2 regions of the Sedimentibacter sp. zth1 genome follow, and region 2 is predicted to be linked to the other one. Evidence: riboswitches for the same ligand, from Rfam matches in the RefSeq annotation. Region 2 holds a riboswitch; the other holds the start of a gene.
What was found. Region 2 has a riboswitch for thiamine pyrophosphate ahead of thiT (energy-coupled thiamine transporter ThiT). Riboswitches for the same ligand answer to the same signal wherever they lie in the genome.
Positions count from the first base shown of each region.

Region 1: another riboswitch for thiamine pyrophosphate. It lies ahead of thiC (phosphomethylpyrimidine synthase ThiC); the one in region 2 lies ahead of thiT (energy-coupled thiamine transporter ThiT).

Region 1 is NZ_CP071445.1:1,775,821-1,791,585, reverse strand. Features, by position in the region: gene JYG23_RS08905 (RHS repeat protein) at 1-1,863, shown strand, start outside; gene JYG23_RS08900 (hypothetical protein) at 1,880-2,428, shown strand; partial or broken gene JYG23_RS15155 (hypothetical protein) at 2,620-2,673, shown strand; gene JYG23_RS08895 (RHS repeat-associated core domain-containing protein) at 2,701-5,280, shown strand; gene JYG23_RS08890 (hypothetical protein) at 5,300-5,959, shown strand; TPP riboswitch at 6,026-6,123, shown strand; gene thiC (phosphomethylpyrimidine synthase ThiC) at 6,255-7,562, shown strand; gene thiW (energy coupling factor transporter S component ThiW) at 7,690-8,196, shown strand; gene JYG23_RS08875 (helix-turn-helix domain-containing protein) at 8,322-9,236, opposite strand; gene JYG23_RS08870 (GntR family transcriptional regulator) at 9,504-9,878, shown strand; gene JYG23_RS08865 (ABC transporter ATP-binding protein) at 9,881-10,729, shown strand; gene JYG23_RS08860 (ABC-2 transporter permease) at 10,731-11,372, shown strand; gene JYG23_RS08855 (serine dehydratase subunit alpha family protein) at 11,493-12,791, opposite strand; gene JYG23_RS08850 (DNA-3-methyladenine glycosylase) at 13,087-13,959, shown strand; gene groES (co-chaperone GroES) at 14,238-14,519, shown strand; gene groL (chaperonin GroEL) at 14,545-15,765, shown strand, end outside.
Region 2 is NZ_CP071445.1:448,739-464,503, reverse strand. Features, by position in the region: gene JYG23_RS02255 (insulinase family protein) at 305-3,238, shown strand; gene JYG23_RS14980 (hypothetical protein) at 3,382-3,516, shown strand; gene JYG23_RS14750 (hypothetical protein) at 3,565-4,092, opposite strand; gene JYG23_RS02245 (GNAT family N-acetyltransferase) at 4,226-4,681, opposite strand; gene gltS (sodium/glutamate symporter) at 4,748-5,944, opposite strand; gene JYG23_RS02235 (hypothetical protein) at 6,173-6,616, shown strand; gene argS (arginine--tRNA ligase) at 6,668-8,428, opposite strand; gene JYG23_RS02225 (DUF89 domain-containing protein) at 8,797-9,657, shown strand; gene JYG23_RS02220 (nitroreductase family protein) at 9,754-10,488, opposite strand; gene JYG23_RS02215 (MgtC/SapB family protein) at 10,838-11,530, shown strand; gene JYG23_RS02210 (helix-turn-helix domain-containing protein) at 11,664-12,686, shown strand; gene JYG23_RS02205 (HD domain-containing protein) at 12,741-13,343, opposite strand; TPP riboswitch at 13,457-13,544, shown strand; gene thiT (energy-coupled thiamine transporter ThiT) at 13,570-14,205, shown strand; gene JYG23_RS02195 (small acid-soluble spore protein Tlp) at 14,374-14,595, opposite strand; gene JYG23_RS02190 (YitT family protein) at 14,765-15,643, opposite strand.

The DNA.
Region 1 (15,765 bases), 1.3 Mb from region 2:
ATATCCTCAGAAACAAAGCTATCAGATAAAAAGACAGAAAAAACAATATATGAGTATGATAATAACGGTAACTTAAAAAGTAAAACAAAAAGCATCATGACAATTACAGATGCAAATACACCTACTGACATACAGAACATGCCAAGCTTTGAACTTGAGATTATCAGAAGTACAGACAAAGGTTCAGGATCACAAGATTTAACCCTATATAGCTACGACAATTTCAATCGTCTGATAATGTTAAAAGAAGGCAGTACAACAAGTACATACAATTACAATGCACAGGATTATAGAGTAGAAAAGACAGTTGGAAACAATACAACACTTTATCTTTACGAGGCTGATAAGGTTATACTTGAAACAGATAGTACAGGCAATCAACTAGCAAAGAATGTATATGGTACAACTCTATTATATCGATTAGTAGAGGAAAATGGCACATCACCAGAAGAAGAATACTACTATATGTACAATGCTCATGGAGATGTTACAGCACTTATATCACCAAACGGAGAAGTTAAAGGAACATATGATTATGACGCATTTGGTAATATTATAAGTCAAACAGGGGATGTAAATAATAACATAACCTATGCAGGATATCAGTATGACAAGGAAACTGACCTATATTATGTAAATGCAAGATACTATGATAGTAAGATAGCAAGGTTTATAACAGAGGATAGTTATAGGGGTAATGCAAATGATCCGTTGAGCTTGAATGTATATACATATTGCCATAATGAACCAATAATGTACACTGACCCTACTGGACATTGGGAAAAGGGGGACAGTGAATTATCAGATGTAGCGCAAATAAAAATAATTGAATTAACAGATGCATATTTTAAAGCTACAACAGAGGAGGAACGAGAACGAATTCAGGCTGCAGCTAATTCTATAAGAGAAGAGGATAAAAAAAATGCAAATAAGTCAACTCTTATAACTATGAATAAAAGATTTTACCAAGCTGTAGATATAGAATATAATATTTCTGATTATGAATACATTGAAAAAGATCAATGGGAAAGAATTAGAAAATTAAAAGTTTTAGAAAATTATAACAAAGAAGTTCCAGGTAAACATTCAAACAATACATTAGAAAAAATAGGTATGTTTATTGGTGCTAATGGATTTAAATCACTTGATCAATTAAGAAAAAATGGAGTAGGTTGGGCTAATTGGGACAATGAATTGTATGATAATATTAACAAAAGATTAAAGTATAGTAATAATGTAATACCTGTTTCATCAATACTTGATTATGAAATTATCAGTGAAGAAGTAAAGAGGCTTCAGGGGAAATATAGAACCACTCATACAACAACGGAAGCAATGCCTTGGAACAAACCAATATATGAAACACTTGAGCCATTATATAATGAATACAGCTACTATGTAGAAGATGAACATCGATTATTAAATATATTTTTTAATAGTTTGGAGCCTGGATTGATAGCAGGATTACAAGCTTCTTTGTTAATGGATATAGGTAGTAATGCTATTGGAAGCGGGGTATATAGCGACTTAGCCAAACAAGCTACTAACATACCAAATTCAACAGAAGTAGTTTTAGGAAAATATTGCCAAGATGGAATTTCTTATGTAAAAATAGCTAGGCAAAGGGGTGCAACATATTTTGAACTTAAAAACTGGGACAATATAGTTGACGTGGTTGGGAAAAATAATATGTGGAAAATTAATGAAAAATTCCTATTGCAACAATTAGAGCAAGGAAAAAGCTTTATTTTATCACATAGTCCGTATAATGCAACTGGTTATTATGTAAAAGAAGTTAAGTTTTTATTAGATAAAGGATTTAAGTTTATTAAAGATGGGCAAATTTGGAGAGCAATAAAATAAAAAGGAGAAATTTAAATTGTATAATAAGGATTTTGTAGTAGCTAAAGAAATTTTTATTAAATATGGTGGTAGCCATTTTCATATGATTCGTGAAGGAGAATATGAATTTTATAAAACTTTAAATGTTTCGAAATTATTGGAATACGAATGGCTTAAGGAAATGCAACTGAGTTTAGCAAGAAAAATAAACGAGGCATTAAATAATAAATTACTTGCTGAAAATATAGAAAGATACGGGGATATTTCTGTTAGTATGAAAGAAAATGAAGCTATACAATTTATGATAGATCAATTAATTCAGAAAAAGAAGTTTCTGGATACAAATACTATTTTAAGAATTATTAATGCTATTCTTGATACGTTAAAATCTCTAAGTTTAAATTTATATAAGAAAATAGATATACAAAACGAGATGATAAAAGTATTGAAAGAAATATCTAATAAGCCTATTATTGTTTCAGACGATTACAAAGAAGATGGAAAGTTGCCAGATTATTTATCTAAAGAAAAACTTGAAATGAGTATACAAAATATGATTAGCTATTTAGAAATGAAAATTCAATAAAAATTTATTTATTAAGTTAATTATGTTTCAGTTGGGACAGAGAAATTCTTAACTAAATAAAAAGAATGAGGGTGTTAAAAACTATTGCTTTAATAGCTTTTAATACCCTCATTTGTATAACAAGCTAAATTAGCTAATATCAGGATAATAAATGTTAATGAAAAAATAAAAAAACAACCTATACCTATGATATATTTGGTAGATTACTTAGTGAAAATGCAGATGGTGAGTTAAAAAGCTATACCTATGACAATAACGGGAATTTACTTACAATGACAGATTCTACAGGTACAACTACAAGAGTATATGATGAGCAAAATAGAGTAACAGCTAAGACAGTACCAGTGATAGGACAAACAATATATCAGTATGATATACCTAGCAATATATCAGGATATATAGTAGAAAAAACAACAGACCCTAAGGGGAATATATCAGAAAAAACATACGACGAAGTAGGACGTTTATATAGTGTAAAAACTGGAGATAAAATAACAAAATATACCTACTATACAAATGGGAACAGAAAAAGTATAATATATCCAGAAGGAACAAAAGAAACATATACATATTACAAGGATAATAAAGTTAAAAAACTTAGAAACCTAAAATCAGATGGAACAGTTCTACAAAGCTATACATATACCTATGATGCAGCAGAGAACCAAACATCAAAGACAACAAATGATGGAACAACAATATATGAATACGACAGCCTAAACAGGCTTGAAAAAGTAACAGAGCCAAATGGTAAGATAACAAGCTATAGCTTTGATAAAGCAGGTAATAGAAAAACAGAAATAGTGGCAGCAGGAGAAAACCTAACAGGCACAAGCTATATATACAATGAACAAAACAGGCTGATATCCGCAGAAACAAAGCTATCAGATAAAAAGACAGAAAAAACAATATATAAATATGACAATAACGGTAACTTAAAAAGTAAAATAAAAAGCACCATGAAAATTACAGATGCAAATACACCTACTGACATACAAAACATGCCAAGTTTTGGACTTGAAATTGTCAAAAACACAGACCAAGGAACAGGCTCAAACGATGTTACATTATACAGTTATGACAATTTCAATCGTCTTGTAATGTTAAAAGAAGGCAGTACAACAAGCACATACAATTACAATGCAGAGGATTATAGGGTAGAAAAGACAGTTGAAAACAATACAACACTTTATCTTTACGAGGCTGATAAGGTTATACTTGAAACAGATAGTACAGGCAATCAACTAGCAAAGAATGTATATGGTACAACTCTACTATATCGATTAGTAGAGGAAAATGGTACATCAGAAGAATACTACTATATGTACAATGCTCACGGAGATGTTACAGCACTTATATCACCAAACGGAGAAGTTAAAGGTACATATGACTATGATGCATTTGGTAATATAATAAGTCAAACAGGGGATGTAAATAACAACATAACCTATGCAGGATATCAGTATGACAAGGAAACAGACCTATATTATCTAAATGCAAGATACTATGATAGTAAGATAGCAAGGTTTATAACAGAGGATACATACACAGGAAATCCAAATGACCCACTTAGCTTGAATGTATACACATATTGCCATAATGAACCAATAATGTACACTGACCCTACTGGACATTGGGAAGAGGGCGACAGTGATAGGTCAGATGAAGCACAAGCACAGATAGTTGAAGCTACTAATGAATATATAGAGGCAAAAAAACGCGGAGATACTGAGGCTATGGAGGCTGCACATCAAAAGGCGGAAGATGCAAGGGGTGGCAATATATACAGAAACAAATCATTAACAAAAAAAGAGTTGAGAGAAAAAATAGCATCTGTAACTAGTAGCAAGTATGTAAGTAGTGCTGCTGTACAAGACTTAAATCAATCAAATATTGCGTTTATTACAAAGAAACCAACTAATGGAACAGAAATTTCTATGCAAGAGGAATTTCTGAAAAGTATAAATAATGTTAGACTAAACTCAAATATTTCAGATCCTAATCTCAATCGTACTTTGTTTAAAAATATTGGTTCACTTAATACATTAGCACAGTGTTACAGTGTTAACAAAAATATTGATACTAATTGGCTGTTATGTATGTATATTAGGCAATTTAATTCTGCTTATTGCATAAATAAGTGGGATCTAGCTGGAGGAAAAATAGATTATGATTTTATAAATTATGTTGAAACACAAAATCCTAAAGTTGCTGAATACTTCAAACATGCAAGTGATGGCAATAGTATGTTTATAACAGATGCTGACTATAATAAAATAGAAATAACACATTTAGCTGCTACATTAACTGGATTAATTTATAAATCAAATTTGAATGATGGTTACAACACAAAAACAAAATTAGCTTCTAAGTTTATGCCCGAATATCATATAGATGATTTGTCAGGCTGGGCAGGAGATTTACAAACACTTATGCTTGAAATAAAAGTTAAAACATCAAATTCAAATAATAGTATTGAAATAAGCAATGAATTTAACAAACTTATTGGTAATGATAATTCTAGTTTTTCTATGACTGATTTATATGCAGATGTTGATGCAGTTAATATATACCAAAAAATTAATCCATCAACATCAATAGCTCTGTTGATGAAAAAATTTTATAATCAAATACCGAATTCAAGATTTAGATTTACTAATTTTGTAACAAATCTAGTTGGTTCTGATAATAGAAATTCTTTTAGGGAAAAGGTAAATAAATATACAAATGATAGTTATTATGGAATTGGATGGCCTTTGTTAAAAGGTGAAAAGTTTACATATAATCAAAGCATTACTATAAGAAATAATTATATTAATTTTATCTTTAATATGTTGGAGAATGAAAAATAGATGGAAGGTGTGATATATATTGAGGCTAAATAAAAAAATCATAGGAAAAATCTTAATAATAATACTAATTGTTTTGTTTATTCTGGCTGTAATATTCTATTTTTGTCTAAAGTATTCAATTGAGCATATGTTTGATGAAGATATTAATACAAGAAAAGAAATTATACAAACTGACTTAGGTGATAGCTTTTTGATTGAGTATGCAATTCATAATTTTCCTAGAATTACGACATTTATTTCATTTAAGAATTCCAATAATGAAAAACAACTTGAAAGTAGAACAATTCGAGGTGAGTTTGAAAAACAAAGCATTCAAACTATATTAGATACAGAAAATATTAGATGTTATTTAATTTATAATACATTTTTGTTTAAGATTGGTAATAAATATGGGGCGATAGATATAGATGATATTGATTTAATTGATATAGATGATAATATTTATCCAGAAAGAAAATCTTCATTTAAACAAGTAGCAAAAGCGTTGGTTGCTACGAAGGATTGGAGATGGATAAAGGTGTGTGCCGAATTTCTAATAAAAGAGGGCGATGAAGATATGAAACAAGCAATTGAAAGGTACGCATTTGGCAAATTCACGCCTGAAGAACTTGAAATTAACAAGGGCAATGAAATAACGGAAGATGATATGATATATTTTTCAATAGAGTTACTTGAATAAAATAGATGCTGTAATCAATTGACAATGTTTGACTTATGAGATACAATGAACTTGTAAAAATAAAATAAAGATTTGCAGGGGAACTAATTTAGTTGAGAAGGATAAAACCTGACCCTTAGAACCTGTCAGTTAATACTGTCGTAGGGAGCCAAAACATATAGCTTTGTGATGTTAATCCTCCTGTAAAACAGTGAGGATTTTTTTATGCCATAACCCATTTCTCATAGAGAAATAGTTGATAGGTTAAAAGCAATGGTAGGTCAGAAAGTTTGTCTGCAAATAGGAAGGTGAAAAAATGAGAAATTATAAAACACAAATGGAAGCGGCTAAAAAAGGTATAATTACACCTGAAATGGAATTGGTTGCAAAGAAAGAAAATGTTGATGTTCAGTATATATTAAAAGAGGTAGCTTGTGGTGAAATATGTATACCTGCAAATATTAATCACAAATCATTGTCTGCTGAAGGAATCGGAAAAGGATTAAGAACAAAAATCAATGTTAATCTTGGAATTTCAGGAGATTTAATGGATTATGAACTAGAAATGAAAAAAGCTAAGCTAGCTGTAGAGCATGGCTGTGCTGCTATAATGGATTTGAGTAACTACGGAAAGACAAATAAATTTAGAAAAGAATTGATAGAATTTTCTCCAGCTGTGATAGGTACAGTTCCTATGTATGATGCTGTAGGATATCTTGAAAAGGATTTGCTTGATATTACTGCAAAGGATTTTTTAAGAGTTGTAGAAGCACATGCAAAGGAAGGTGTAGACTTTTTAACTATACATGCAGGTATTAATAAAAGAGCTATAGAAGCTTTTAAAAGACAAAAAAGATTGACAAATATAGTATCAAGAGGTGGATCATTGCTATTTGCATGGATGGAAATGACAGGAAATGAGAATCCTTTCTATGAGTTCTATGATGAAGTTCTTGATATATTGAGAGAATATGATGTGACAATAAGTATAGGTGATGCTCTAAGACCAGGCTGTATAAACGACAGTACAGATGCTGGACAAATAGCTGAACTTATAGAAATAGGGAATTTAACAAAACGTGCATGGGAAAAAGATGTTCAGGTTCTAGTAGAGGGACCGGGACATGTTGCAATGAATGAAATAGCTGCAAACATGCAATTAGAGAAAAAGCTTTGCTATAACGCACCATTTTATGTATTAGGACCTATAGTAACTGATATTGCACCGGGCTATGACCATATAACATCAGCTATTGGAGGAGCAATTGCAGCTGCAAACGGTGCAGACTTCTTATGCTATGTAACACCTGCTGAACATTTGAGATTACCTGACTTAAATGATGTTAAAGAAGGTATAATTGCTTCAAAAATAGCGGCACATGCGGCAGATATAGCAAAAGGAATACCAGGTGCAAAAGAAATAGACTATAAAATGAGTGATGCAAGAAGAAGAGTAGACTGGGATGATATGTTCGAATGTGCTCTTGATAAAGAAAAAGCAAAAGAATACTATGAAAGTGCAAAACCTTCTGAAAAACATACATGTACTATGTGTGGAAAAATGTGTGCTATGAGAACAACAAACAAAATCTTATCTGGTGAAAAAGTAGAGATTAAAAACTGAAAATAATAAAAACATTATACATAAATTTAATATTATAAAATGATTTCAAAATTATCATTAGCTTAATAACAGAATTCATAATGATAATTAGAGAAAAATTTAATATTTACTTAGAAAGGATTATGTAATGAAAAAAATTAGTACAAAGAAATTAGCCTTTGCAGGCGTGTTATGTGCTGTTGCTGTTGTATGCTCTCCTTTTTCTATTCCTTTTGGAGCATCTAAATGCTTTCCAGTACAGCATTTTGTAAATATTATAGGGGGAGTTTTTTTAGGCCCTGTATACAATGTAATTGTGGCATTTGTAACAAGTCTTATCAGAAATCTCCTTGGTACAGGCTCTTTGTTAGCTTTCCCTGGTAGTATGTGTGGTGCACTTTTGTGTGGATTGATGTATAAATATTTTAAAAATTTACCTTTGGTATATCTGGGTGAACTTATTGGAACATCTATTATTGGTGGGATATTAGCATATCCTGTAGCTACTTTAATAATGGGAAAAGAAGCATCATTATTTTTATATGTTATACCATTTTTTATAAGCACATTTGGCGGAACAATTATAGGTGCTTTGCTTGTTACAGCACTTAAGAAAACTAAAGCATTGGATAAAGTTTTTTTGGTTAGCAGATAGTTTATAACATTATTGTTAGTATTAAATATAAACCAACAAATATAGTTTTTAAATCGACAAAAGCACAGGAATGGCTAATTCCTGTGCTTTTTAGAGTGAAAATAATTTAACATATATTAAAAATTTTATAGAAAAGGCATGATACCCTTAATACCGCTAATTCCATGCTTTTTTACCAATATGCTTGCAATTTCATGAAGTTCATCCTCATCATCTATATATGGTGCTACTGTAGTTACAAAATGTATATTATCATCTTTAGCAGCTTTTAAAGCTAATTCAGCAACATCATCACTATCCATGTAGCATGCAATTTTTATGATTTTATCAAATTCATTTAAATTATACATCTTTTTTGCATAATCACTTACAGTATCTTCATCTAAAAAGCATGCAATAGCTTCTATATTTATCTTATCACTATATTTGTTTACAATAGTATCTAATCCATCCTCAGTCATGAAAGGTGCTAAACTCACTACAATTTTAGTATTTACATTGTCGGCGTCTAAAAGACCAATAGCTAATTCGTCAATATCATCTTCATCAAGAAATGGAGCTATGGATAGTACATCTTCTAATGTAGCTGTATCTATGCAATTTTTAATTAAAGTATATAGAAAATCCTCATCCAAGTTTGGTGCTATTGCAACTATGTCTTCAAATTTAAAATTTTCATTGCTACTTTCAATTACTTTATCAACTATTTTTTCAGTTTGATTAGGCTTTAATATAGGTGCAATATCATTGATTTCATCTAATGAAACTTCATTTTCTTTTATGTATTCTTCCTCTGTTCCGCCAATTACATTTTTAATAATGGTAGATGATTTTTCATCATTTAACAAATCATCTATACTTATACCTAAAATTCTAGATAAATCAGATAATTTTGAAATGTCTGGCATTGAGTTTCCTCTTTCCCAATTGCTTACCGCCTGATAGCTTACTCCTAGTAAATCAGCAAGCTCCATTTGTGTTATATTTTTTTCCTTTCTTAGTTCAAATATTTTTCTACCTACTGTTTTTGTTTGAAACATAAATTATCTCCTCGTGTTATTATTTACTCTATCGATAAAGCATTAACTTATAGTAAAAGACTACCACAATGTGTAAAAAAATTAAAGCAAGCAATGCTTTAGTTTCATAAAAATCCACTCAAGTGTTAGTTGAGTTGTGTAAATTCAAACATATTTACTTGATATAGAGTGTAAAAAATATTTAAAATTATATAAATAAACTATTGACAATGGTGTAATATTGTATATACTGTATATATACAATATATATTAAAGGTGAAAAAAATAATGAATATTCTAATTAGTAACTCGAGTGATAAACCAATATATGAACAAATAGTTTCTCAGATTAAAGCATGCATAATTTCTGGAGAACTCAAGGATAATGATGCCTTACCATCAATGAGGTTACTTGCAAAAGAATTGAGAATAAGCGTAATAACAACAAAACGCGCTTATGAAGAGCTTGAAAAAGAAGGCTTTATAGTTTCTGTGACGGGAAAAGGAAGCTTTGTTGCAGCTAAAAATATTAATTTAATAAAAGAAGAAGCTCTCAAATACATAGAGGAAGAAATGTCAAAAATTATTGAAAAATCAAACTTGTGTAATATTAGTTTTGAAGAGCTGATTGAAATGTTTAAAACAATTTATGAAGGAGATTGATTATGGGATATGCATTGGAATTAAAAAATGTGTCAAAAAAATATAAAAATTTTGAATTAAGTAATATTAATATACATCTTCCTAAAGGATGCATTATGGGATTTATAGGAGAAAATGGTGCTGGTAAGACGACAACTATCAAGTTAATACTTGATTTGATTAATAGAGATGCTGGAAGCATAAATGTTTTGGGTAAAGATAATAAAAAGGATTTAGATGCTGTCAAAGAAAATATTGGAGTAGTTTTAGATGAGTGTTTCTTTCCCGAAAATGTAACAGCAAAAAATGTAAATATTATAATGAAAAACATATATACAACATGGGATGAAAAGAAGTTTTATAAATACATAAAAGATTTTTCACTTCCATTAGATAAAAGTATAAAAGATTTTTCAAAGGGAATGAAAATGAAACTGTCCATAACAGTAGCACTTAGCCATGACAGTAAATTATTAATATTAGATGAGGCTACAAGTGGACTTGACCCAATTGTAAAGGATGAAATATTGGAAATATTCTTGCAATTTATACAAGATGAAAATCATTCAATATTTATATCTTCTCACATAATTAGTGATTTAGAAAAAGTGTGCGACTATATAACATTAATACATGAGGGTAAAATCATGTTTACTGAAGAAAAGGATGAATTAACAAATAAATACGGTTTGCTAAAATGTTCAAAGGAAGTATTTAAAAATATTGATAAATCTCTAGTTATAGGATATAGAAAAAATAGTTTTGGAGTTGAAGCTTTAGTATATAAAAACAATCTAAAATGTGATGGAGTTATTGATAAAGCAAGTATAGAAGATATTATGTTATTTTATGTAAAGGAGATGTCTAAATAATATGAAGGGTTTGATTATAAAGGATTTAATTAATTTAAAAAAACAATCTAAAATTTTAATACTTATATTAGTGATGAACTTCGTAATAAGTTTTTCAAACAAGGATTTAAGTATATTCATGGGTGTGATTTCTATATTGTTTGTCATGCTTCCTAGCACAGCACTTGCCTATGATGAAAGATCTAATTTTGATAGATATGGACTTACAATGCCAATTTCAAGAAATGATTTAGTTATATCTAAATATTATTTAGGGGGGATATTTTCAATTATTGCTTTAGTTGTTAATCTAATAATAAATATAGTAGGATATTGTTTTATGGATATAGCAATTAATAAAGATAGTATAATAGGAGTAGTTGCATTGTTTAGTTTGTCAGTTGTGTTTTTATCAATTGTACTACCATTTAATTTTAAATATGGTGTAGAAAAAGGGAGATATATTATGATTGTAATTGCTTTAATTCCTACATTTATGATAGTTATGCTTTCAAAATTATTTAAAGATACGCCATCGTATATTCAAAATTTACAATCTATAAATATAGACAGTCTTCTTTATATATTGCCGATAGTAGCATTGGTGTTATTGATTATATCAATGTTGATATCAATACGTATTTGCAATAAAAAAGAATTCTAAATAAAAAAGCTATTGACATTTATTAATATCAATAGCTTTCAGTTTGCCTAATTTACTAAGAATGGGGGAATCCTTAGAATAGGTGTTATATAAAAATATTTTAAATATTTTTAGCTAAAGTTAATTGTTTGCAGCAAGCATAATATCAATTATAGTTTTATCTACATTATCCATACCATTATTGCTTAATGATTTTAAGTTTTTAATACTTTGTTCAGCACTACCTGTTACTATACCATTGTTTTTACAAGCATAGAAACCTTGCATTGCAAATAATGAAGATTGTACTCCAGCAGCAGCAGCTGTACCTAATTTTAACGAACAGCCAGGTTTAGCACCGTCACATATAACTCCTGATAGATTAGCTAATATGTTTTTAATAGTTCCTTGAATTTGTGTAGAGTTTCCACCCATTAACCATGTGATAGCACTTGCTGAGCCTGTTGCAGCAGCAATTGAACAACCACAAAGAGGAGATAATCTTCCTATATAGTGTTTTACATATGATGTGATAACATGACTTATTGCTAATGATTTAGCCATTTTTTCATCGCTAGTTTTTGGGTTAGTCTTTTTATAAGCAGCTAAAGGTAATATAGCAGTTAATCCGTTGTTTCCACTTCCTGAAGAACTCATAACTGGAATAACTTTACCTGACATTCTTGCATCAGAAGCAGCTGATGTAAGCATCATTGCTTGGTTAGCTAAGTCATTGCACATAACACCTTTGTCCATGCTTTTTTTCATAGCATATCCAGTTCCAATACCTAGTTTTTCACTCATCCCCATTTCAGCAGCATTTAAATTCATTGCAATTCCATCAAGTAAGAATTTAATATCTTCAAATTCCAATTCATCAATAGCATTTATTATATCCATAATTGAAGAGTCAAAGAAACTATCTGGTACTCCTGTTGTAGCTGATGATGATTGTGTTTGCTTTTTCTCTAATATTACTTTGCCATTTAAAGTAATACTTGTGATGTTATCGTGTTTATCTTCAATAATAGCTTCAGCAATGTTATCTTCTGATTTAACGATAACTTTTATATATACTTTTTTACTCATATCAGCAATTTTTACAGACACTTTTTTGTCATCAACAAGTTCTTTTGCAATTGCTCTACAATTATCATCTATTTCGCCTAATATTTGCAATCCTTTTGAATAGTCTTGTTTAGCAACACCTAGAGCAGTAGCAACATCAAGCCCTATATCAGAAGTGTTTGGAATACCAACATTCATACCATTTTTATAAATGTTAGAGCTTAAATAAGTTTCTACTTCATCAAATTTTTTAGATTTTATACAAGATGAAGCAGCTGCAGCGCAAAGTGCAATTGCAACGGGTTCTGTACAACCTATTGCTGGTTTAATTTCATTATTTAATATGAATAATATACTATCTTTAATATCCATGTTAACCTCCAAAGTTTTATTAAATATATAATTGCAAAATATATGCCAATTATAAAACATTGTAAATTACATATATTTATTATATTAGTCTCAAAATGAAACAAAATTCAGTATCAAATTGAGATTGAATATAAAATTGAGACAACTTTATTAAATTTGACATTATATATTCTAAATATTAAAATATAGTATATATTTATTTTAGTCGTTGGTAATAATAGTTACTAACAAATTATATAAAGAATTAGTAAGTGCTTTAAAATATTAGAATACTACAATAAATCAGGTGATATAGATGAAAGTACAAGAAAAAAGTGACAGATTAATTATTAGCGAACAATCAGATTTCGAACCGAAGCACATATTTGAGTGTGGTCAAGCGTTTAGGTGGGAAAAAGAGCTAGACAATAGCTACACCATAGTAGCGAATAAACGTGTAATAAATGTTTCAAAATTAAATGATGAAATAATAATAAAAAATTCTAATAAAGAAGATTTTAATGAAATTTGGAAAGATTATTTTGATATTGATACAGATTATTCACAAATTAAAAGTAAATTAAATAATGATGATATAATGAAAAAAGCTATAGAATTTGGAACAGGTATAAGGATATTAAATCAACAAGAGTATGAAATGATTATATCTTTTATTATTTCAGCAAACAATAGAATACCTATGATAAAGAAGGTAATATCGAATTTAAGTAAAAAATTTGGTGATTTCATTCAAGAATATAATAGCAAGAAATATTACTCATTTCCGAGTATAGAAAGATTAGCAAATGCAGATGTTGAAAAGGTGGCAGAATGTAAAGCTGGATTCAGGTCAGAAAGAATTATTTTAGCTTCACAAAAAATAATTCAGGATAAAGATATTGTATACAATCTGAAAAGCAAAACATATGATGAAGGATTAGAATATTTAAAAACATATAAAGGTATAGGAGATAAGGTAGCAAATTGTATTTTGTTATTTTCAATGAAACAATTTGCTACCTTTCCTGTTGATGTATGGGTAAGAAGAGTTATGCAAACACTTTATGTGCCAAATACAGCAAAGGATTTAGAGATTAGAAAATTTGCTGAGAATAAATTTAAGGATTTATCAGGCTATGCACAACAATATCTATTTTTTTATGCAAGAGAGAATGATATAGGTAAGTAGTATTTAATATTTGGAAAATATATAAAATAGATATTTATATAATATATAAATTAAAGCAAATCAAAGAAATTAAATGAAAATTAATGTATTGCAGAGAAAATTATGTATATAATATTAAAATCGGAGATAAATTGCTTTAAACTGCTTATAATCGATATTGATTACATAAGCGCAAATGGTTATTATATATAGTGTTAGCACTCGTATACATTGAGTGCTAATAAAACAATAAAACTGTTTAAATTATATTATATTTTTATAAATTAGGAGGTAATTAAATGAACGTTAAACCATTAGGTGAAAGAGTTGTTATTAAAATGATTGAGGCTGAAGAAAAAACTAAAAGTGGTATTGTATTGACAGGTACTGCAAAAGAAAAACCACAAATAGCAGAAGTTTTAGCAGTTGGGGCAGGAATTACTTCAGATGATAAGAAAAAGAATGAAATTAAAGTTGCAGACAAAGTAATTTTCTCTAAATTTGCTGGAACAGAAGTTAAAATTGATGGTGAAGAATTAATTGTAATAAAATTATCAGATATATTAGCAGTAGTAGAATAAAAATTATAAGAAGAGGTGCATTTAAATGGCAAAATTAATTCAATTTGATGAAGCAGCACGTCGTGCTATGGAAAAAGGCGTTAACACATTAGCAGATACAGTAAAAGTTACATTAGGACCTAAGGGAAGAAATGTTGTATTAGGAAAATCATTTGGTTCTCCAATGATTACTAATGATGGAGTTACAATAGCAAGAGAAATAGAATTATCAGATCCATTTGAAAATATGGGTGCTCAACTTGTTAGAGAAGTAGCAACTAAAACAAATGATATAGCAGGTGATGGAACTACAACAGCAACATTATTGGCTCAAGCTATCATTAGAGAAGGACTTAAAAACGTAGCAGCTGGTGCTAACCCAATGATTATAAAAAAAGGTATCAATAAAGCTGTAGAAGTAGCAGTTGAAGAATTAAAAGGATTATCAAAGCAAGTAGAAACATCTGAAGATATAGCACAAGTTGCATCAGTTTCAGCATCAGATGAAACTATAGGTAAATTAATATCACAAGCAATGGATAAAGTTGGGAAAGATGGCGTTATAACTGTTGAAGAATCTAAAACTATGGGAACAGACTTATCTGTAGTTGAAGGTATGCAATTTGATAGAGGATATTTATCATCATATATGGTAACTGATACAGAAAAAATGGAAGCTATATTAGATAATCCATATATATTAATAACAGATAAAAAAATCTCTAATATTCAAGAAATTTTACCAGTTCTTGAGCAAATAGTTCAAGGCGGAAAATCATTACTTATCATAGCAGAAGATGTTGATGGGGAAGCATTAGCAACATTAGTAGTAAACAAATTAAGAGGAACATTCAACTGTATAGCTGTTAAAGCTCCTGGATTTGGTGACAGAAGAAAAGAAATGCTTAAAGATATAGCAATTTTAACAGGCGGAGAAGTTATATCTGAAGAATTAGGATATGAATTGAAAGATGCTACTCTTGAAATGTTAGGAACTGCATCTACAATTAAAATAGATAAAGAAAACACTACAATAGTTGGTGGTTCTGGAGAGAAAGAGCAACTTGACGAAAGAGTTAGACAAATTAGAGTTCAATACGAAGAATCAACTTCAGAATTTGATAAAGAAAAATTACAAGAAAGATTAGCTAAATTAACAGGTGGAGTTGCAGTTATTAACGTTGGAGCAGCAACAGAAACTGAAATGAAAGAGAAAAAATTAAGAATTGAAGATGCTTTGAACGCAACTCGTGCAGCAGTTGAAGAA
Region 2 (15,765 bases):
ATATATAAACTATTATTAATATTTTTTGCATATCTACGTGTAATTTTAGCTATTTTGATAAATTAAAGCAAGTATTTGTTGTTTAAACGTATTTATTACTTTTTGTATATTTATACGATTATATTTTTAAATATATATGTACTTATTTGTATTTTTATTTTATTTTTGGTATATTTATACCGCTTATCAATGTACAAATTAGCTTTTTTCTAAATTCTCAATTGAATAATTTAATATGTTTTAGTTATCATAATATCATTACAGTATACCTAAATAATTTGTTATACAAAAGGAGATTTAATATATGGAAAACAACATCGGAGATGTAATAGATGGTTTTAAAATTTCTAACAAAGAATTTGTACAAGAAGCTGATTCAAATGCTATAATATATACTCACGAAAAAACAAAAGCCAGTGTGATTTATCTACAAAACGAAGATAAGGATAAGGTATTTAACATAGGCTTTAAAACTCCCCCATACGACGATTCTGGAGTTGCGCATATCATAGAGCACAGTGTTTTTTGTGGTTCAGATAAATTCCCTGTTAAGGAACCTTTTTTAGAAATTATGAAGGGTTCTTTAAATACGTTTTTAAATGCAATGACTTACAAAGATAAAACTATGTATCCATTTTCTAGTCAAAATGAAGAAGATTATATGAATATTTTGGATATTTATTTGGATGCAGTTTTTAATCCAAGCATTGATAAAACAAAGGAAATATTTATGCAAGAAGGTTGGCATTATGAGCTAATTGAAAAAAATGATAATCTATCAATCAATGGCGTTGTATACAACGAAATGAAGGGCTCATTGTCTTCACCTACAACACTTTTGAATAATGAAATTTACAAAGCCTTATTTGATAATCTTTATAAATATGTATCTGGAGGGGACCCTAAATGTATACCAAACCTTACTTATGAAAAGTTTTTAGAATTTTATAATAAATATTATCATCCAAGTAATTGCTGTATATATGTATATGGCAATTGCAATATAAACGTTATACTAAAGTTCATTAATAATAAGTATTTATCAAATTACACATTCAAACAAGATATACCAATTTACAAACCTGAAATTAAAAATTTAAAAAATAAATACATTTCTGCACCATATACAATAGATGAGCATGACTTAGAAGAAAACAAAACATTTATTGCTAAAAGCTATGTAATTTCAACATCACTTGATGATGAAGTGTCATTGGCAATAAGGATACTTTCTGATATACTTATTAACTCAGATGCAGCACCTATCAAAAGAGCTTTATTAAAAGAACATCTTTGTGGAAATGTATTTGGTATGTATGACAATACTGTTTTACAGCCAGTTTTTAGTATTGTAGTTGAAAATACAAACAAGGATAATTTAGAAAGAATAGAAAAAATAATTAACGATAATTTAATCAATTTAGCATCAAATGGTATAAATAAAAAGTTGATAGAAGCATGCATAAATACTGCAGAATTCAGTCTAAGAGAAATAGGAGCAAGTGGAATTTCAAAAGGATTAATGTTAGGTATAAATATCATCACAAGATGGGCATATTGCAATGACGATACTAATAATCCTTTAGATGTATTACGTTATGAGAAGAATATAAAGACGATGAAAAATTGGTTAGAAAACGATGGTTTTGAAAAATCTATAAAAAAATATTTATTTGAAAATGAATACACCGCTACAATAACACTTTATCCAGAAAAAGGGCTAAGTAAAAAATCAGAAGACGAATTTAATTTAAAGATGCTAAATATCAAAAACAACTTAACTGATAAAGAAGTTCTAAAGATCATTAATGAAAATAAAGCATTGAATTTAAGACAAGATACTCCTGACACTGAACAACAATTAAATACAATACCGCTGTTAAAGCTAAAAGATATAAATAAAAAAGCTACAATTCTAAATATTGAGGAAATTTCAATAGATAATACTACACTTTTATTTCACGAAGCACATACTGGTGGAATAGTATATATGAATTTAATGTTTGATACAAGTATGCTTGATGATGACAAACTAACATACTTAGGACTTTTATGTCATACACTAGGTTCAGTAGAAACTAAAAATTACACCTTTGAAGCTTTATCAAATGAAATATTGATAAATACAGGTGGAATTTCAGTAAATGCGAATGCATATGCAGATACTCAAGACACAGACAAAACATACAAATACATCGAGATTAGTGTAAAAGCTGTTAAAGGCAAATTAAATTCTGCAATTGATTTAGTTAAAGAGATTCTACTTAATACAAAATTTGATGACAAGCAACGTCTTTTAGAAATAATTAAAAATATAATTTCTATATCACAAGCAATGATAACATCATCAGGCCACCAATTAGCTGTGACTAGGCTTTTATCCCATATCTCAACTGGTATGATCTATAGAGAAAAATCAAATTCATTTACATTTTTTAAAAATATTAAAAATATATTAGATAATTTTGATAAGAAAGCCGAAGAAACATATAAAGAATTAGAAAATTTAATTAACATTCTATTTTGTAAAGAGAATTTGACTATAGGATTAACTTGTAACAAAGATGAAAAGCAACTATTTTTAAGTGCAAGTTCCGATTTTATTTATTCTTTACCCAATAATCAACCTAAGAATAGTAAAAATCAATTTACTTTAAATAACACTACAGAAGGCTTTTTAACTCCATCTAGTGTTCAATATGTAGCTTTAGGGTATAATTTCAAAAAACTTAATTTCACATATGATGGCAGTCTTGAGGTTTTAAAAACAATTCTAAGTACAGATTATTTATGGAACAACATTCGTATTAAAGGAGGAGCGTATGGTGCAATGGTAATTTTATCTCCTTCAGGAAATTTAGTATTTGTAAGCTATAGAGACCCAAATCTCCAAAACACTTTGGATGTATACAAAAACATTGGGAAGTATATAGAAAAATTCGAAGTAAACGATAGAGAAATGACTAAATTTATTCTTGGTACAGTACAGGTATTAGATCAGCCTCTTTTCCCACAGCAAGCAATGAGAACAGCAGTAGTAAATTATATAACACATAACACACCTGAATTTGCACAGAAAATACGTACAGAAATTTTAACAGTTACTTGTGAGGATATAAGAAATAAATTTAAGTTAATTTCAAGTGTAATAGATGAAAATTTATTTGTAGTATTCGGAAATAGTGAAAAGATAAAAGAAAACAAGAAATTGTTTGATAAAATCATTACTGTATTATAAATCAATTGTATTTGCAAATATATTTTCTTATCAGAACACATCTATAATACATGCATATATTGAAGTATAAGATTCATTAATTTTTAACTAATTCTAATTACCTGCAATAGATTAAAATTCTGAAAAACAAAGGAGGCTTTATTATGTGCTGTGGATTACTAGGAGCTTTTTTAGTTGGAACAATTTTTGGGAATTCATGTTATCCTAGATGTTATCCTAGATGTTGTTGTAAGCGTAGATGTTGCTGTAGAAATGGTTGTAATAGAAGATATTATTAATTTGTACATTAATATAGACGAGCCCGAAAGGGCCCGTCTTTTTTTACATTAATATCTGTTGTCACTACAAAACCAGCAACGATAAGGATAACAATGACAATCTTGTTGACAATCTGAAGGTTCGTAACAGTTGTAATAGCGATTGCAGCAACATCTACAGCAACATCTACAACAACATCTACAGCAACATCTACAGCAACAATTTCTATAATGATTACCATATCTATTTTCAAAATGATTACCATAGCAACAATTTCTATAATGATTACCATATCTATTTTCAGAACAATTACCATATCCATTTCCAGAATAATTACCATATCCATTTTCAAAATAATTACCATATCTATTTTCAGGACAATTATCATATCTGTTTTCAGAATAATTACCATATCCATTTCCAGAATAATTACCATATCCATTTCCAGAATAATTACCATATCCATTTCCAGAATAATTACCATATCCATTTCCAGAATAATTACCATATCCATTTCCAGAATAATTACCATATCCATTTCCAGAATAATTACCATATCCATCTTCGAAACAATTATAAGAACAATTTTCACACATAAAAAACACCTCCATAGAAAAAATTTAAAGTCAAATTAAATTAAATTAAATTAAATTAAATTAAATTAAATTAAATCTAATAGTATATTTTATGCATGTATTAAAAAGATGTGTACAAACTTAAGTTATATTTTTATAAATGTTTAAATAGTCTTGCACTCCAAAATTGCATACCCTTTCTTTTTATGTAAAAGTTAAGTATGCTCTCATAATCTTTAGTCGCTGTACTTAACAGCATTTCTTTTATATTTTCGTTACTAAGTACATTTTCCAAATAATCAAAAAGCATTGAACCAATACCAAAATTTCTATATTTAGGAGTAATGTATATTTCTTCCACCTCAAAATACTGAGTACCCTCTTGCATTATACTTTTCATTTTTTTTGATTCACAAAGATTACCCATAATATATCCTACAATATTTTCTTCATAACATGCAACAAAGCATCTGTTTTCATTTATATATTCAATTTCGTCAGCATAAAAACCATATGTACTATTTTCCTGTTCCCATTCTTTTGATAGTTTAACAATCTTAAGCTTGTCCACATCAGAAGCTACTCTTATTACTATTTTACTTATATCCATAATAATTCTCCTTATAATATCAATATATTTAATATATTTTACCATATTTTTTAAACCAACATATTATTATAAAAGCCAGTTTATAAATATTGTTATAATACTAGCATTAATAAAATCTATAAATAAACTTCCAACCAATGGTACTATAAAGTAAGCCTTCGGTGCAGGTCCATATTTAGATGTTATAGCTTGCATATTAGCAATAGCATTAGGTGTTGCACCCATACCAAACCCACAGCATGCCGAAGACATAACTGCCGCTTCATAGTCTCTACCCATAACATTGTAGGTTATGAAATATGAAAATAAAATCATTAAAACTGTTTGTGCAATAAGCATGACTACAAGTGGTAATGCAAGCTCTGCTAGCTCCCATAACTTAAGTCCCATAAGTGCCATGGATAAAAATAACGTTAGTGATACACTACCTAAAATTCCAATGATATCTTCCATTATGCTAAATTTTCTTGTAACATCAGATACATTTCTTAAAAATGCTGCTGCAAGCATTGCTCCAATGTATGATGGAAATGTGATTCCTGTTTTTTGAATGAGTTTAGAAATTATACTTCCTATTCCAGCTGCTAAAAAAAGCATTGAAAATGCCTTCAACATTTGTTCAAAATTAGGTTCATCATCCAATCTTTCTTCTGTAAAATCATCTATTCCATCTTTTGAAATAACAGCTGTGGAACTTAAATTATTTTTGCTGATTAATTTTTTAGCAATTGGTCCACCTATCATTCCGCCCATTATGAGTCCAAATGTAGCAGAGGCCACTGAAACAGTTGCAGCTCCACTAACACCCATATTTTCAAGCATTGTACCAATAGATCCTGCAGTACCATGCCCTCCTATCATAGGTATAGAACCAACGCACAAGCCCAATATAGGCTTAAGCTTGAAGAACGTTGCAAGAGAAACACCTACTACATTTTGAAGTATAACAAGAACTGTACATAATAAAACAAATACGATCACTTGAATACCACCTTTTTTTAATAATTTTAAGCTTGCTGTATAACCTACACTTGTAAAGAAAAGTGTCATAAAAACATTTCTCATTGTATCATCAGTCTCAATTGTCATTAATCCTGTAACATTAAGCAATAAAGTTAAAAGTGCAAATAAAATTCCTCCAACTACTGGAGATGGTATGCAATATTTTTCAAACAAGCTTACTCTCTTTTTTAGTACACTACCTATATAAAATACTAGAACTGCCATTGCAACAGTTTGATATAAATCTAATTTTATTATCATGAGTATATTCCTTTCTAGTAAAATAAACTAATATATAATATACCCAAATTTACTCAAATAATTTCATATTATCTTTAAAAAACTCATAATAAATTTTCACGTTTCCAAGCTTGTGTCTTTTTTTTACAGCCAATATTTCAACAAGTTATGTAAAAGGAATAACTAAATTAACAAAAATGAATAATTCACATATATTAAACTAATGAAATCAAATGGGGGTATTTAAAAATGGACACAGTATTATTTGAAAAAATAAATCAATACTTATGCGACTTAACTATAGCTCAAAGAAATATGAGCATTTTACACTGGAATTTATTATCTAATAATTTTATTCCATACCATGAATATTACGGTATGCTTTATGAAACATTAGCTGATTATATTGATATATCAGCAGAACAGATCAGATTTCAACAAGCTTTCCCTAAAGCGAGTATAAGCGACGCTGTAAAATGTGCTAAAATAACATCAATAGATTCAACTAAACCATATTACTTTACACAATCAGTAGAATTTGCAATATCAATGATTGAATATCTAAAATACTTAGCAGATGATATTATGGCATACTCTGATGAAATTGGTCAATTAGATGTAACAGATGTATTTACACAACATTCAACAAACTATGGCAAAATACTCTACTTTTTAAGAAGTTCAATGGAATAAATAAAAAGGTCTGTTTCTTATTAAACTCAGAAACAGACCTTTTATTTAAAATTACATTTCTTCAACTGTTTCAATTCCAAGTGCATCCAATTGATTAACAAGAACTTTTTTCACGAGCATTGATAAACTAATCCAAGTTTTCTTTTTATCCATATCTGTTTCTGTTGTTATATGATTATCATTGTAGAAACTTGAATAAACGGAAGCCAAATCATATGCATTATCACAAATATAGTTTGGAGCCTTTTCATTGAATGCTTTTACAAACACCTCAGGTGTTAATGCAATTTTCAATAACAATTCTTTTTCTAACTTTGAGTAAATATTCTTAATGTCTAAAGAACCATCATAGCTATTTTCTAGCTTTTTAAGCAATGAATTAATTCTTGCAACTGTATACAATAAAAATACTCCAGTTTTACCTTTTGTAGCTATAAATTTATCTACATCAAATACATAATCCTTTAATCTATGATTAATTAAGTCTCCAAATTTAAGAGCTGCAACTGTAATTTTTTTAGCTGTATCATCAATGTTTTCTTTGCTTACAAAATTACTTTCACTCAATTTTTCTAAAGCTTTTTCATACACTATATCATACAAATCAGAAAGTTTCATAACTCCACCATCTCTTGTTTTAAATGGTTTTCCATCTTTTCCGTTCATAGTACCAAATCCCAAATGTTCAAGTGTAGCATTTTCATCAACTATACTAGCTTTTTTAGCACATCTAAATACTTGATTAAAGTGTAAACTTTGTCTTGAATCAACAACATACCAAATTGAAGTCGGTTGAAAATCAAGCTGTCTTTGTAGTATTGTAGCTAAATCTGATGTTGCATATATGCTTGAATTATCAGATTTTTTAATTATAACAGGAGGAATTTCTGTTTTGTCATCTTCTTGTTGTACATCAACAACCATCGCTCCATTGCTTTCATATAGTAGATTTTTATCTTCAAGTATTTGGGTAAGTCTATCTACATATTTTTCAGCATCACTTTCACCATACCAATACTCAAAATGAACATTCAAGCTATCATAAATAATTTTAAAATCATCTTTTGATATATCAAGAATCTGCTTCCATAAAGATAAATAGCCTTTATGTCCTTTTTGCATTTTAGCTGTGATTTGTTGAGCTAATGATTTAAACTCTGTATTTTCTTTGCTCTTCTTGCTTGCAAATGGGTATATCTCATTAAGCATTTCAGCATTTAGTTTAATTATTTTTTCATGTTCTTCATCAAAATTGTTATCGTTATAATTATATTCAGGAAATCTTTCTAAAACTTCTGCTATAACTAAACCAATTTGCAATCCCCAATCTCCCAAATGCACATCACCAATAGCATTTCTTCCTGTTTTTAATGCTATTCTTTTTAAAGATTCTCCGATTATCGCTGCTCTAAGATGACCTATATGTAAAGGCTTAGCACAATTTGGTCCGCCGTAATCCACAACAACAGTTTCTTGATTTTCAGTTTGAGGTATACCAAGACTTTTATCAGCATTTAGCTCTACTAAATAATCAATTAATAATTTTGAACTAATGTTAATATTGATAAAGCCAGCACCTATAACCTCAACCTTTTCAAAATCACTGTCAGTCACTAATTTTTCTTTAATCTCATTTGCAATAATTCTTGGTGCTTTTTTATATTGCTTTGCTCCTGATAAAGCACCATTACATTGGAATTCGCATAAATCTTGTCTATCTGAAACAGTCACCCTCCCAAGTTCATAATTATATCCACATTTTTTAAATGCATCAGATACTTTTTCAGTTAATATTTGTAATAAAGTTTTCATTTTTTATCCTCCATTGGTTAAATTTTTAAGGCCATATTAAATTAAAAATTATGTAAAATATACAATAATACATAAAAAAACACTGCTAAGTATATACCTAACAGTGCTCTATGTTAACAATTCACACGATAGATACATAACATAAATCAGCCTGTACCTATCAATAAGAATACAAGCTCTATCGTCTGCGTCTCAACTTCAATATTTGCGAATCGTTATATTTCATTTTAGTTCCACCTTATATTTTTTATTATACTAACAAATTTATAATAATTTGTCAATATATTTATCAGCTAAAATTTAATTTGAATAAAGGAACAATTTAACATATAATTAATACGAAAACTATTTTTACTTAGGAGATAATAATGAAAATAACTTATGACTGTTTAATTTGCTTATCAAGACAAATTACAAAAGTAGCAACTATGAGTACAAAAAATATTGAAATCCAACAAAATATAATAAGAAATTTATATAAAAAGTTAGGAGACGTAACTTTTCAAGAAACATCACCTGAATTGAACCGAATATTTAATAAATATGTAATTGATGAGTTAAATTTAGATGACCCATACAAACAAATAAAGGATGATTGCAATAAATTTGCTTTTAAATTATGTGAAACATACAAGCTTGAAGAAATGATAAATAAAAGCACTTCTCCTATTGAAACTGCATGCAGAATTGCAATAGCAGGCAATATAATTGACTTTAGTGCACATGATTACATAACAAAGGAATTAGTAACAAAAACTTTAGAAACATGTATAACCGACAGATTATTTGGTAACGATGTAGAAAATTTTATCAAACATTTACAAAGCAGTAATAAAATATTATATTTAGCAGATAACGCCGGTGAGATTGTTTTTGACAAGCTATTTATTAGCAAACTTCCAAAAAATAAAATAACATACGTTGTTAAAAAAGAACCTATTGTCAATGATGCAACTATAAAAGACGCCCTAGACGTTAAAATAAATGATTTAGTTAGAGTTATAGATAACGGTTCAGATGCGCAAGGAACAATAATGAGCTTATGCTCTCAAGAATTTATTAAGGAATTCGAAGATGCTGATTTAATTATTGCTAAAGGTCAAGCTAACTATGAAACACTAAGTGAAGTAAAAGATAAAAATATATTCTATCTGTTTAAAGCAAAGTGCAATTCAGTAGCAAAAGATATTGGTTGTAATGTTGGTGATTTAGTAATGAAAATGATATAAAAAAACGGAATTTTAGAAAACATATCTAAAATTCCTTATTTATTTTTTCACAACAATTTAATCATTTTTTCTTCAAATAAAATACTTGTAAACAGATTACTCAATCCAATCATTTATCATTTCAGTAACCGAGCGACTCATTTCTTTGCTAAAATTACAATTCCATTTTCTTTTGCATATTGCTTTAATAAAGTTCGTTACTTCTTCATCAGTTTTATCAGTCACGCACTTAATCATTTTAAACTGATTATTTGAATTGTTTTTGAAATATGTATTATTGCAAACTATATCCTCTAATTTATATCTTCTAGGTTTTACTCTGCTTTTTTGTTGCTCAGTTGGATATCCAAACAAAACCAAGCATGCTGGAACTACGTATTTTGGTAAATTAAGCATTTCTTTGTGAACCTCATAATTTTCCAAAATATCACCAACATAGCATGAACCTACTCCCATTGACTGTGCCGCAACAACAGTATTTTGTGCAGCTATTAGAGCATCAGAAAATGCAAGTAATAAATCTCCAGCATCAGGTTTTCTAACCTGACATTCAACTTCGCAAAAACTTTTATACCATCTTGAATAGTCAGCACAAAATATCAAAACCATTTTTGCATTTTTAATAAAAGGTTGATTATCACATGTTACTGACAATTTATCCTTAATATTTTGATCCGTAATATTAATAATACTATACAATGACATATTGCCTGCTGTTGGTGCCTGAATTGCTGATTGTAAGATTAATTTTTTAGTTTCATCATCTATATTTTTATCATCATACAGCCTAACTGATTTTCTATCAAATAATTGTTTAATTATCTCATTCATTTAAATACCCCTTTAAATATAATAATATAATAATTTTTTTAAAATTCCTTACACTTAATAGTTTAATATTAGCATTTTTAGTAACTTTTGAAAAGGTTTTCTTTTACTTTTTAATAAAAATTTTTCTTTTATACCATATATACCATGGAAAATTAATTCGTTCATATCTTGTCTTGATTGACATAGTTGATTGACGTAAACGGTTTATACTGACCAGCTTTACTTTTATTTATGCAAATGTTACAATAATGATGATATTATAGTTATTTGACGTAAACGGTCTATAAATTTATATTTTAGTAACATTTTACTAAAATTTTATTATACTACTATATTGGAGGGATTTTATATGATTAGTGATTATTATCCTTTTTTATGCAAAATTAATATTGCAAGCATCATTTTTAAAATGATATTAGCAACTATTTGTGGTGGAGTAATTGGGTTGCAAAGGGGTAAGAAAGGCAGACCTGCTGGATTTAGAACGCATATACTTGTCTGTATCGGTTCAGTTCTTGCTATGATGACAAATCAATATATAAGCGAAACAATTGGAGGCACTGATACTGCCAGACTTGGAGCTCAGGTTATTAGTGGTGTCGGTTTTTTAGGAGCAGGAACAATAATCGTAACATCAAAAAATCAAGTAAAAGGACTTACCACAGCAGCTGGTTTATGGGCATCAGCATGTATGGGACTCGCTATAGGAATCGGATTTTATGAAGCAGCAATTATTTCGTGTATTATGATTTTTATAGTTTCTACACTTTTTTACAGAATAGACTATTTTATTACTTCTCGTTCGAAAATAGGAACAGTTTATATAGAATTTGAAGATATTCGAAATTTGAGCATGTTAATATCAGAATTAAAAAAAATTAATTTTACAATTATCAAAATTGAAATTTCTAATGACGATTTAAAATGCAAAAAAACTTCTGGTGCAATTTTAACTATCAAAAATCAAAACAAAAAAGAAAGCTGTGACATAATTGAGTTAGCAATTAATATCACTGGAATTAAATTTGTTGAGATTTTGTAAAATTTTATTAAACAATCCACAATAAATTTAACCAACAGTATATAAGATTAAACTATTAAGTCATTGTTATATATCTATTTGTATATTAGAATTAAGCTACAATCGATTGAACAATTTAAAGGAGATTTTTATTATGGAAATAGGTATTAAAATTAAAGTACTTAGATTAAAGCAAGGTATAACACAAGAAAAGCTTGCAGAAAAATTAAATATATCATCACAGGCAATATCAAAATGGGAAAATAATTTGACTACACCAGATATATCACTTTTACCACAGCTTTCAGTTATATTTGGAGTAACAATTGATGAATTATTTTCATTAACTGATGAAAATCACTTAAATAGAATAGAAAATGCAATAGATAATGAACGTATGTTATCAAGGGATGTTTTTGATTCCTATAAAGAATATCTATTGTCAAAATTAAATGATGACGATAACAAAGCAAGAGTATTAACTCTGTCATCAGCATTATACAATCAACAAGCAAATGGTTATTTTGAAATCTCAAAAAATTATGCTTTTGATGCATTAAAACTAAACCCAACAAGTAAAGAAAATCATAACCTTTTAAGTAAGGCTACCAATGGAGTTATAGTTGATTGGAATATTGCAAATCATCATGAAATGATAAAATATTATTTTAATTTTATTAGTGAACATCCTGACTATAACAGAGGATATCTATGGCTTTTAGATCTGCTTATAGCCGATGGAAGATGCAAAGAAGCAAGAGAAATACTTGAAAAAATGAAGAAGGTTGATGGTAGCTATAGATACCTATGTTACAAGTCATTAATTGAAAAGAAAAATGGAAATATCGATTTAGCTATCAAATACATAAATGAAATGACTAATAATTATCCAGATGACTGGTTGTCATGGTTTTCAAAAGCCAACTTCTATGCAACTTTATGCAAATATGATAACGCTATTGAAAATTATATAAAAGCATGTAATATGCAACCAAGCCCTAAATATACTGATTCATATGAAGGAATTGCAAATATATATGAAATTGAAGAAAAATATGATGAAGCAATAAAATATTACAACATGGCAATAGAATTACTTAAAACTGATTGGAAAATAACTGAAGGTGAACCAGTAGATTACTTCAAAAGATGTATTCATAGAATAGAAAGTCTATAAATATATTTAGTAGTATAAAAAATACACACAATAAAGCCATCTCTAGTATTCAAACTAAGAGATGGCTTTTATAAACATTTCTATATTTTTCTTTTCTTTTTCAAAATTGCTATTTGTTCTACCCATTCTATCACAAAAACCTAACAATGCTATTTCTTCTACATCAGTTTCCTTTTTCATATTTTCAACATCTGCAAAAGGAAGCTTATTGACTACATACAAAATATGCATATGATATTTGACAAGCTTTGAAACATCATAAATGAAATTTTTATCATCTGTGAATTCTGATAAAAATTTTTCTGAAAGTTCTTCGCCAACTTTATCATGATCATATGATATAATTCTACCTTTTTTAATTTTGGTAGTTGGTGGTTTTCCAATATCATGTAACAAAGCTGCCCACATAAATACTCTTTCATTTTTACTTTTATACTTAATCTTTGCTGCAGCATCAACAACCATCATAACATGATTCCATACATTACCTTCAGGATGGTGAATTTTAGACTGTTCAGTATTTCTCATTTCATGCAATAAATTAAATGGATACTGCTTAAAAACTTCACCTTCAAAGATTTCATTCAAGTAAATGGATGGCTTTTCATCTTCTAATATATGTTTATTAATATTTTTATACAATTCATGTGTATTCATTTCTGTCTATTCTCACCTCCAGATTATGTTTACCCAAAATCTTAAATATATTAAACAAAATGCTTGAAATTATTTTCATATTATGCTACAATGTCTTTTGTTAAGTAAATACAATATTTTGCTAGGGGAGCCAACGGCTGAGATTTACCCTTATAACTTGAACTGGTTAATACCAGCGTAAGGAAGCGTGTTAGTTCTCTTTATGCATTGGATAAGGAGTTTTTTTATGTCAGAATTATTACAAAATTTTGTTGAGTCCACAATTGGACAAATCGTTATTGTTGTTGTTATGTTTGCATTATTAGCTATCATTGCGATATCTAGTAAACAAAAGAAATTTGATGTTAAAATTATGACTAAAACTGCAATATTAATAACAATAGCTTATGTGTTAAATCAAATAACACTATTCAGAATGCCTCAGGGTGGCTCAATTACACCATTTAGTATGCTTGTAATTGTTTTAATTGGTTACTTATTTGGAGCAAGACAAGGAATTCTTGCAGGTATAACTTTTGGATTATTAGATTTATTAATTAACCCATATGTTGTACATCCTGTACAGTTATTCTTAGAATACCCTCTTGCATTCGGCGCTTTGGGTATTGGTGCATTATTAAGAAATCAAAATCACGGATTAATTAAATCTTATATTTTAGGTATATTCGGAAGATACGTTATGGCATTTTTATCTGGAGCCATATTTTTCGGAGAATATGCTCCAGAAGGCTTTAATGCTGTAACATGGTCTTTATATTATAACATTGGTTACATAGGTGTTGAAGGAATAATAACAATAATAATATTATTAATTCCAGGACTTGTTAAATTCTTTGACAGATTTAAAGTTAGCAATGTTTAGCATATACAAATAAATATATCTAAATAATAATTAAAATTATATTTAAACGCAATCATTAAAAAGGAACGGTTATCTTGTTATAATCGTTCCTTTTTATATGTTCAAGCATAAAACAAATGTATATACACTTACAATTTTAATCTAATGCCATAAGTATAAAAATTATAATTAATTATTCTTATTATGTTTTGTTTCTTCCCTGATTTCATCCTTCATACCTGAAAGTGATTCTAATCTTCTCTCATTTTTTGCTTTAAGGTTACTAATAGATATTGGACTATCTGCTACTTCAATTTGCTTTTTAGCTTCATTATAGTTTTCAATTGTATTATCAATACTGTTTTGTATTTTTTTAATATTATTTCTTTTATCTTTACTTATGTGTGCCATATGACCTCCATCATTTTATTCCAATTTATTGCTATTAAAAATAGCCTATATAAATATTATTAAAATTAAATTGAAAAATAATCATAGAAATAAATGGCTACATCTGAATTAAATACATAAAAAAGAATTCCTCAATATTTATTCCGTAAAATTAAATAATTAATATGTACTAAATTTCTTCAATAAAATGGCTTTTATAACCATCGCCAAACACTTCGCTTGCACTTGATACAATAAAAAATGCACTTTCATCCTCTTGTTTAACAATATCCCTAATTTTGGAATAATTGTACTTTCTACACACACACATGATTACCTTTTTATCATTAGATGTATAAGCGCCCTCAGCATTTAGAAATGTAACTCCGATATCAATTTCTTCTAATATTCTGTTAGCAACTAAATCATATTTATCACTGACAATATATAATAGCTTTGTACTATCTCCACCATATAGAACCGAATCTAACACAAAATTACTTACTACAATGGTTATGGCAGCATACAGAGCAATTTCAACATTTTTTAATATTATAGCTGACGCTGTAATTATTATTGAATCTGTAATAATAAATATTGTTCCCGTTTTTATATGCCTATATTTCTGTCTCAAAGCCCTTACAATTATATCCGTTCCCCCTGTAGTTGCACCCTGACGAAAAATCATTGCCATACCTATCGCCATCAAAGAACCACCTGCAACTCCCGATAATAACAAATCCTTTGTAACTACACCATATTTGACAACTATATTTACAGAAACCATGTTAATAAAGAATGATGAAATAAAAGTAACATAAATAGTCGAGAAAATAAATTTTGTTCCAAAACGCCACCATCCAAATAAAAGAATAGGAATATTAATTAATAACACTAAAGTACCAGTTTTAAGGCTGGTCAACTTGCTTATAATAATTGCAATTCCGGTTGTTCCACCTGGTGCAAGACTGTTCGGATCTAAAAACAACGCAATTCCTATTGCATATATTAAACTTCCTACTGTCAATAATATTATACGAACTAATTTAATTTTAAATATCTTTTTCACTATTTAATGTCCTCCCAAATTGTTTAAAACTTTTATATTATTCTGACTCTGTCAGTAATTTATTTATAATCTAAAATAATACCAATAGTACTTATCCATACCAAATAAAATATTATGCTTAC